Regions from separate parts of the Fischerella sp. genome, predicted to be linked through region 2. Evidence: predicted binding sites of a transcription regulator. Region 2 holds the regulator's gene; the other holds the start of a gene.

Region 1 (3,424 bases), on a different contig from region 2:
TGATTGTATTGTCAACCGTAAGGGAGAACTGGCTAACGGCCCAATTGCCCTTTGTGAAGTGCAGGGTTACGTTTATGCAGCAAAAATACGGTTAGCAGAAATTGCGAGGATGAAGAAGCGGTTAGATCTGTCAGATCGCTGGCTAGAAGAAGCAAGAAATTTGAAACTGCGTTTCAATAGAGATTTTTGGATGGAAGACCAGGATTTCTGCGCCCTGGCTTTAGATGGAGATGGCAAGCAAGTAGATAGTATTAGCTCAAATCCAGGTCACTGTCTGCATTTAGGCATTTTCACCCCAGAAAAAGCTTACAGCGTGGCAGAGCGGTTGCGTGCACCAGATATGTTTAATGGTTGGGGCATTCGTACCCTGAGTAGTTTGTCGCCAGCTTATAATCCGATGGGGTATCACATTGGTTCTGTGTGGCCCCATGATAATTCTTTGATTGCGATGGGATTGCGATCGCTCGGTTTAGTCGATCAAGCCTTGGAACTTTTTGAAGGTTTATTCGACATGACTAGAAAGCAGCCTTATCATCGTCCTCCAGAACTGTTTTGTGGCTTTGAGCGCATTAGTGATGATAGTGCGCCTGTGCAGTACCCAGTTGCCTGTACCCCCCAAGCTTGGGCTACTGGCAGTATCTTTCAATTGCTGCAAATGATGGTGAATCTAGTACCGGATGCTCCCAACAACTGCTTGCGAATTATCGACCCAGCTTTACCAGAGTCTATTCATCGTCTGTCGCTGCACAACTTGCGAGTTGGCCCTACTATCCTCGATTTAGAATTCGAGCGTTCAGGTAGCACGACAGCTTGTCGCGTCGCCAAGAAACGCGGTAATCTGCGGGTGGTTATCGAAGCCTAAAAAATGATGAATGCTGAATTATGAATTATGAATTTTTTATCATTCATAATTCATAATTCATAATTCATCTTTTAGCTTTCCTCCTGGCTTTCGCTTTTATTTCCCGGCGAAGCTTCGTAAAGAGCATCGAGTTGTTGACGGGCATCATCAACGTTGATCGAACGCATCACTAATAAAGGTTCTTTAATGATATTGCCCGAGCTATCTAACAATTCCGGATGGGGTGTTAACGACCTTCTAGATGCTGGATAGGGGTAATTACCTTGATTTGCCATTGACGAGTACCTTGCCGGATAATTTCGGTCTCTGTCAAAACTAAACATGATTAAATTGCGAATCAAGTTGGCAACAGCTATAAAGGCAAGAATGGTAAAAACAAGAATGTAAAGCAGATGTAACATCGGGTTTTCCTCCAGGGGCAGCAAATTTTAAAACTTTTGTTGCAACGATTCGCCTAGCCTGAAGCTAGAACGAAAACCTAAACCTCTGTTTGTGTGCCTATATTTGCGGTAATTATGCAGATAATGCGAATTTAAAGTTTGATAAGATACATGATTTTGTTAAGCGAGAAATGTTGTTAAGGAATTTTCTTCAATTTATATGCCGTCTTGCTGCTGCGGATTTGCGTTTTCAGTACGGAAGTGCATTGCCACCTTCCAGCATTCTGATAGCAATTGATGCCAAGGCATTAAGGTTGCCATATCAATCCCAACTTGTCCTTCCGTTACGTTAAACAGCATTGTTGCCGCGTTCACTTCTTCTTGGGCTTGCTTGACTCGTTCTAGCAAGGCAGATTGCTCCTGGCTACTTAAAAAAGAAAGTTGCTCTGTTTCCAGAAAATTACGCGATCGCGCAAACCAGTATTGAAAATCTTCCAGTAGTGGTTGCAAAACTGTTTTTAGCAACTCAGTCTCTGGTAAATTCGAGTCTCGCATAATTGACAAGCATATTTCTAACTTTCTTACTAATATTAACGCGATTTACGATTCTTAACATTTAGAAATTATCACGTTTAAGTTATAAACATTAAAAAATCTGTAACAAGAGCTACATTATTAGTATTATATATATCTATAAGAGCTTTTGTACATAACCTTGGGGCAGAGACTTTAGATATTTTTTGAGTTTGCAGGAAAAATCGAAATAGTATTAAGTAAATAATTACAGTTTAAAAAAGGTAAGATTTTTAGAATTTCTATCAAAATTAATATAGACACTTGCGTACATCACCACAACGCATGAAATGGGGCATAGGGCAATACAGTTCAGTTAAGATTTAGATCCCCCCTAGCCCCCCTTGAAAAGGTGGGAACAACAGTATTGAAGTCCCCCTTTTTAAGGGGGATAATGGGGGATCTCCAAAGATTAAATTGTGCTAACTGAACCGTATTGGGGCATAGGGCATTGGATATCGGAAATTGAGCATTGGGAATAGAGATTTAACGATTATCTTTGCCCAATACCCATTGCCCATTGCCCACCCTATAGGAAGCCCTCTTACGAGCATCTACTGCATAGAAGCTTTCTTTTCAAGATCGAGCGTTGGATGACATCGGGGTCGTTAATATATAGTCAGTCGAATAAGTTACACGCAAGCAATTACTTCGCCAATGGATCAGCCGCCAATGTCGTCTTCTGAACACCCTAATCAACCAGAACAACCTGAAAAAAAAATTTATTTGCCGCGTACAAGTGAATCTGAAAAGCTGAAAAAAATCCGCCACACAACATCCCACGTAATGGCGATGGCAGTGCAAAAGCTGTTTCCCAAGGCGCAAGTCACAATCGGCCCGTGGATTGAAAACGGCTTTTACTATGATTTTGATAATCCAGAGCCATTTACCGACAAGGATCTCAAAGCCATCAAGAAAGAGATGGATAAGATTATCAATCGCAAATTGCCTGTTATTCGAGAAGAAGTAAGCCGCGCCGAAGCAGAACGCCGGATTAAGGAGATTAACGAACCTTATAAGTTAGAAATCCTGGCAGATATCAAAGAGGAACCGATTACAATCTACCACCTGGGAAATGAATGGTGGGATTTGTGCGCCGGACCGCATCTAGAAAACACCAAAGAGTTAAACTCAAAAGCGATTGAATTAGAAAGCGTTGCTGGCGCTTACTGGCGTGGGGATGAAACCAAAGCGCAACTACAACGTATCTACGGTACTGCTTGGGAAAACCCAGAACAACTAGCAGAGTACAAGCGGCGTAAAGAAGAAGCACTGCGACGCGATCACCGTAAACTTGGTAAAGAACTGGGATTGTTTATATTTTCTGACTTAGTGGGGCCGGGATTGCCACTGTGGACACCCAAAGGAACCCTCCTACGCAGTCTTTTGGAAGATTTCCTCAAGCAAGAACAACTCAAGCGCGGTTATTTACCAGTGGTAACGCCACATATTGCCAGAGTCGACTTATTCAAGACTTCTGGACACTGGCAGAAATATAAAGAAGATATGTTCCCAATGATGGCAGAAGATGAAGAAGCCCAAGCCCAAGAAATGGGCTTTGTCCTCAAGCCAATGAATTGCCCTTTCCACATCCAAATATATAAAAGTG
Region 2 (3,424 bases):
TTCTGCCCGGAGTCCTTTAATTTCGGCTAGTTGCTTGTTTCTCTCTTGATAAACGTTTTGCAACTGAGCCATAGCTTGCTGGTACTGAGTTGCTACTTGATCTAGCTGTTTTTGGGTACGTTGGAGTTGGGCTTGGGTTCGCGCTTTTTGGTCAATAGTGCGGTTGAGTTGGGTTTGTGTTTGCTGTTGCTTGGCATTAGCGGCTTGTAAGGATTTATTAATTTCCTGCAAGTCTTGTTGAGCTTTTGTTTGTTCTTTTCTGGCTTGGTCTAACTCTTGTTTTGTTGTATCAAGTTGTTGAGTTGTATTCTCTAACTGTACGCGCTTACGCCTAAGGTCTTTTTGAATGTCCTCTAGTTCAAATACGCCTTTACGCAAGCCTTCATCGGCTAAAAATAAAATTCCCAGGGTTGATGCTGAAATGCCCAATCCTGTCAAAATCGTTACTAATACAGCCGTGTTTTTTGGTCGTAGGTTAAATAGTGAGAGCCGTTTCTTGCCAACCCGCGTGCCTATGCGATCGCCCACGGTGGCAATAACGCCTCCTAAAATTAAAATTGCAATGATGAGGATGTACCCGGTGGCCATCTTTAATATTTACCGAAGAAATCCTTCCAGATACAGCCTACTACTTTCAGGCGTTTTGTGTGGGGGATCGGAAGACTTCTTGCAGAAGTCGGGAAAAAGTTAATTTATCAGGGCAAGGGGCAAGGGGCAAGGGGCATAAAAATTATGAATTATGAATTATGAATTATGAAATTTTCAGCATTCAGCATTCATCATTTTCACCTATTCCCAATGCCCAATCCCTAGTCCCTAGTCCCTAATCCCCAATCCCCAAGTGCTTTTAAGTGAATTGCCGACTTAAGGTAACAGGCTTATGAACAGTGATTTTTTTCTTGTGTATGGAAATCAACTTCTTTTCGCGCAAATCGCCTAGTAACCTGGTGACGGTGACGCGAGTAGAACCAATTGCTTCAGCGATCGCCTGATGAGATAGCTTGAGGTCAATTGTGATTCCATCTGCACAAGGAACACCAAAATCCCGACAGAGAATTAATAGAAAACTGATCAACCTCGAACCCATATCACGGTGAGCAAGTGTTTCAATCATCATCTCTGTCTGGAGAATCCGCGAAGACAAGCCTCGCAACATTAACATCGACAATTCTGGGTTGTCTTTGAGTGCTTGTTCCACCTGTTCAATTGGAGCTGATAACAATTCTACAGGTGTAAAAGCAACTGCATGATAAAAGCGATCGGACTTGTTTCCCGTTAGTAGGGACAAAACCCCAAAAACGCTATTTTCCCGCAGTAGCGCTACGGTAATTTCTTCTCCTGCCTCGTACACCCTGGATAGTTTCACTGCACCTTTTAAAAGAAAATAAACTCGTTCTGCAGGATCGCCGGGGAAAAAGATCGTTTTGTTGCGTTCAAACGTTTCCACAACTGGCGGAAACGCTCCAGTCGCCATCTGACGAAAAACATTTGCTAGGGCTTTATCTTGTGTCACGATCATCTCCCTTCCCCTACCCAATGCCGGAAAAAACTAAATATAGATTACCTAAGAATACACCCGAAAAATCAAGAAAACATTGTTAACCTTTCTGTTCTTTCCTATACTTAACCTCTTTGCCTCTTAAATGTTTGTCCAACATGATACAAAATTTATCCTACTGGGATCTAGTACTTTGTATTAGGTACTTTCAAAATTGTAGACAATAAGTTTTTTAAGAAAAAAGAAAGATTCATTGAGATTCTCTTAAAGTTTTAGTGCAGATTTTGTGGCAGCAAACAGCCTTGTCAATAATCATAAAACATCATGTGAGCATATCAACCAAGAAGCACAAAGCAGGCTTAGGTGAATTTGTGCATCCTAATATATTTTTTAAAAAAATAATTAAATGTAGTTTATACCAAACTTGTGACAGATTTTTATAAAACTCTCATTGCAACAGTTGCTGGAATATAGGTAAGAAAAGTAAGCACAATGGGTTTTGCCGAGTATCTTGAGGTTGTTTACCATAACCAGTAAAGGTCTTAATCTTTTATAACCTCACCTCTTCTCAAGTTGAAAGTGTCAAATTTGTAAATCGTGTCCAAAACAAAGACAAACTAGACTCAGATTCTAGTATGCTCCTAATGAAACATCGCACTAACAATTTATATGCTGGATTTAACTGGAAAAAATGCCTTGGTTACTGGCATTGCTAATAACCGCTCGATTGCCTGGGGTATTGCCCAACAACTGCACAAAGCCGGTGCTAACCTCGGCATTACCTATTTACCAGATGAAAAAGGCAAAATGGAGAAAAAGGTCGCAGAACTGGTAGAACCCCTCAACCCTAGCCTGTTTCTGCCCTGTAACGTCCAAAATGACGAGCAGGTTAAGTCTGCTTTTGAGACAATCCGCGATAAGTGGGGCAAGTTAGACATCCTCATCCATTGCCTTGCTTTTGCCAACAAAGACGATCTGAGTGGGGACTTTAGCCAAACCTCCCGTGAGGGTTTCCATACAGCTTTAGAAGTCAGCACTTACTCCTTGGCGCAGCTGGCGGGTGCAGCTAAACCTTTGATGACACAAGGAGCAAGCATAGTCACTCTCACTTATTTGGGTGCTGTCAGAGCAATTCCCAACTATAACGTCATGGGAGTTGCCAAAGCTGGGCTGGAGGCTAGCGTACGTTACCTGGCTGCGGAACTAGGCCCCTCAAATATCCGGGTGAATGCCATTTCCGCAGGGCCGATCCGCACTTTAGCTTCAAGTGCCGTTGGAGGTATTCTAGATATGATTCATCATGTGGAGAAAGTAGCTCCTTTGCGACGTACTGTGACTCAAACAGAGGTGGGTAACGCAGCAGCTTTCTTGTGTAGCGACTTGGCAAGCGGAATTACAGGGCAAGTCCTGTATGTAGACTCAGGATATGAAATCATGGGAATGTAAGGGGGACTGGGGATTAGGGACTGGGGACTAGGGACTAGGAAATTATTTTCAATACCCACTACCCAATACTCCATCCCTAAACCCCAATACCCAATACCCAATCCCCAATACCTAATCCCTAATACCTATGCAAATAAGCGATCGCCAAACTCTTTCTTCATCCAACAATCAGTCCACCAAAACCCCGCGTATTGCCTCTTTACGCCGCACTACGGGGGAAACGGATGTACAAGTCACGATTAATCTCGATGGTACAGGGGTTTGCAATGCAGCTACTGGCATTCCGTTTTTAGATCACATGCTGCATCAAATAGCATCTCATGGGTTAATTGACTTGGATATCCAAGCTACGGGAGACTTACATATTGATGACCACCACACTAACGAAGATGTAGGTATTACCCTCGGACAAGTTATTAGCCAAGCACTGGGCGATCGCAAAGGTATTGTCCGCTTTGGTAATTTCCTCGCACCTCTGGA

Evidence for each region. Region 2 encodes NtcA, which controls nitrogen genes in cyanobacteria. Its sites were predicted from a motif close to TNTGTANNNNNNNNTACANA; they were not measured.
Region 1: the regulator NtcA is predicted to act here: its motif matches at 1,897-1,916, upstream of HXY43_RS02195 (DUF2605 domain-containing protein).

What each region holds. Positions count from the first base shown of each region.
Region 1 covers NZ_JACAEU010000013.1:77,596-81,019, forward strand. The annotation lists gene HXY43_RS02185 (amylo-alpha-1,6-glucosidase) at 1-862, shown strand, start outside; gene HXY43_RS02190 (DUF2973 domain-containing protein) at 934-1,263, opposite strand; gene HXY43_RS02195 (DUF2605 domain-containing protein) at 1,459-1,797, opposite strand; gene thrS (threonine--tRNA ligase) at 2,473-3,424, shown strand, end outside.
Region 2 covers NZ_JACAEU010000115.1:76,356-79,779, forward strand. The annotation lists gene HXY43_RS15690 (DUF3084 domain-containing protein) at 1-588, opposite strand, end outside; gene ntcA (global nitrogen regulator NtcA) at 848-1,519, opposite strand; gene fabI (enoyl-ACP reductase FabI) at 2,168-2,944, shown strand; gene hisB (imidazoleglycerol-phosphate dehydratase HisB) at 3,072-3,424, shown strand, end outside.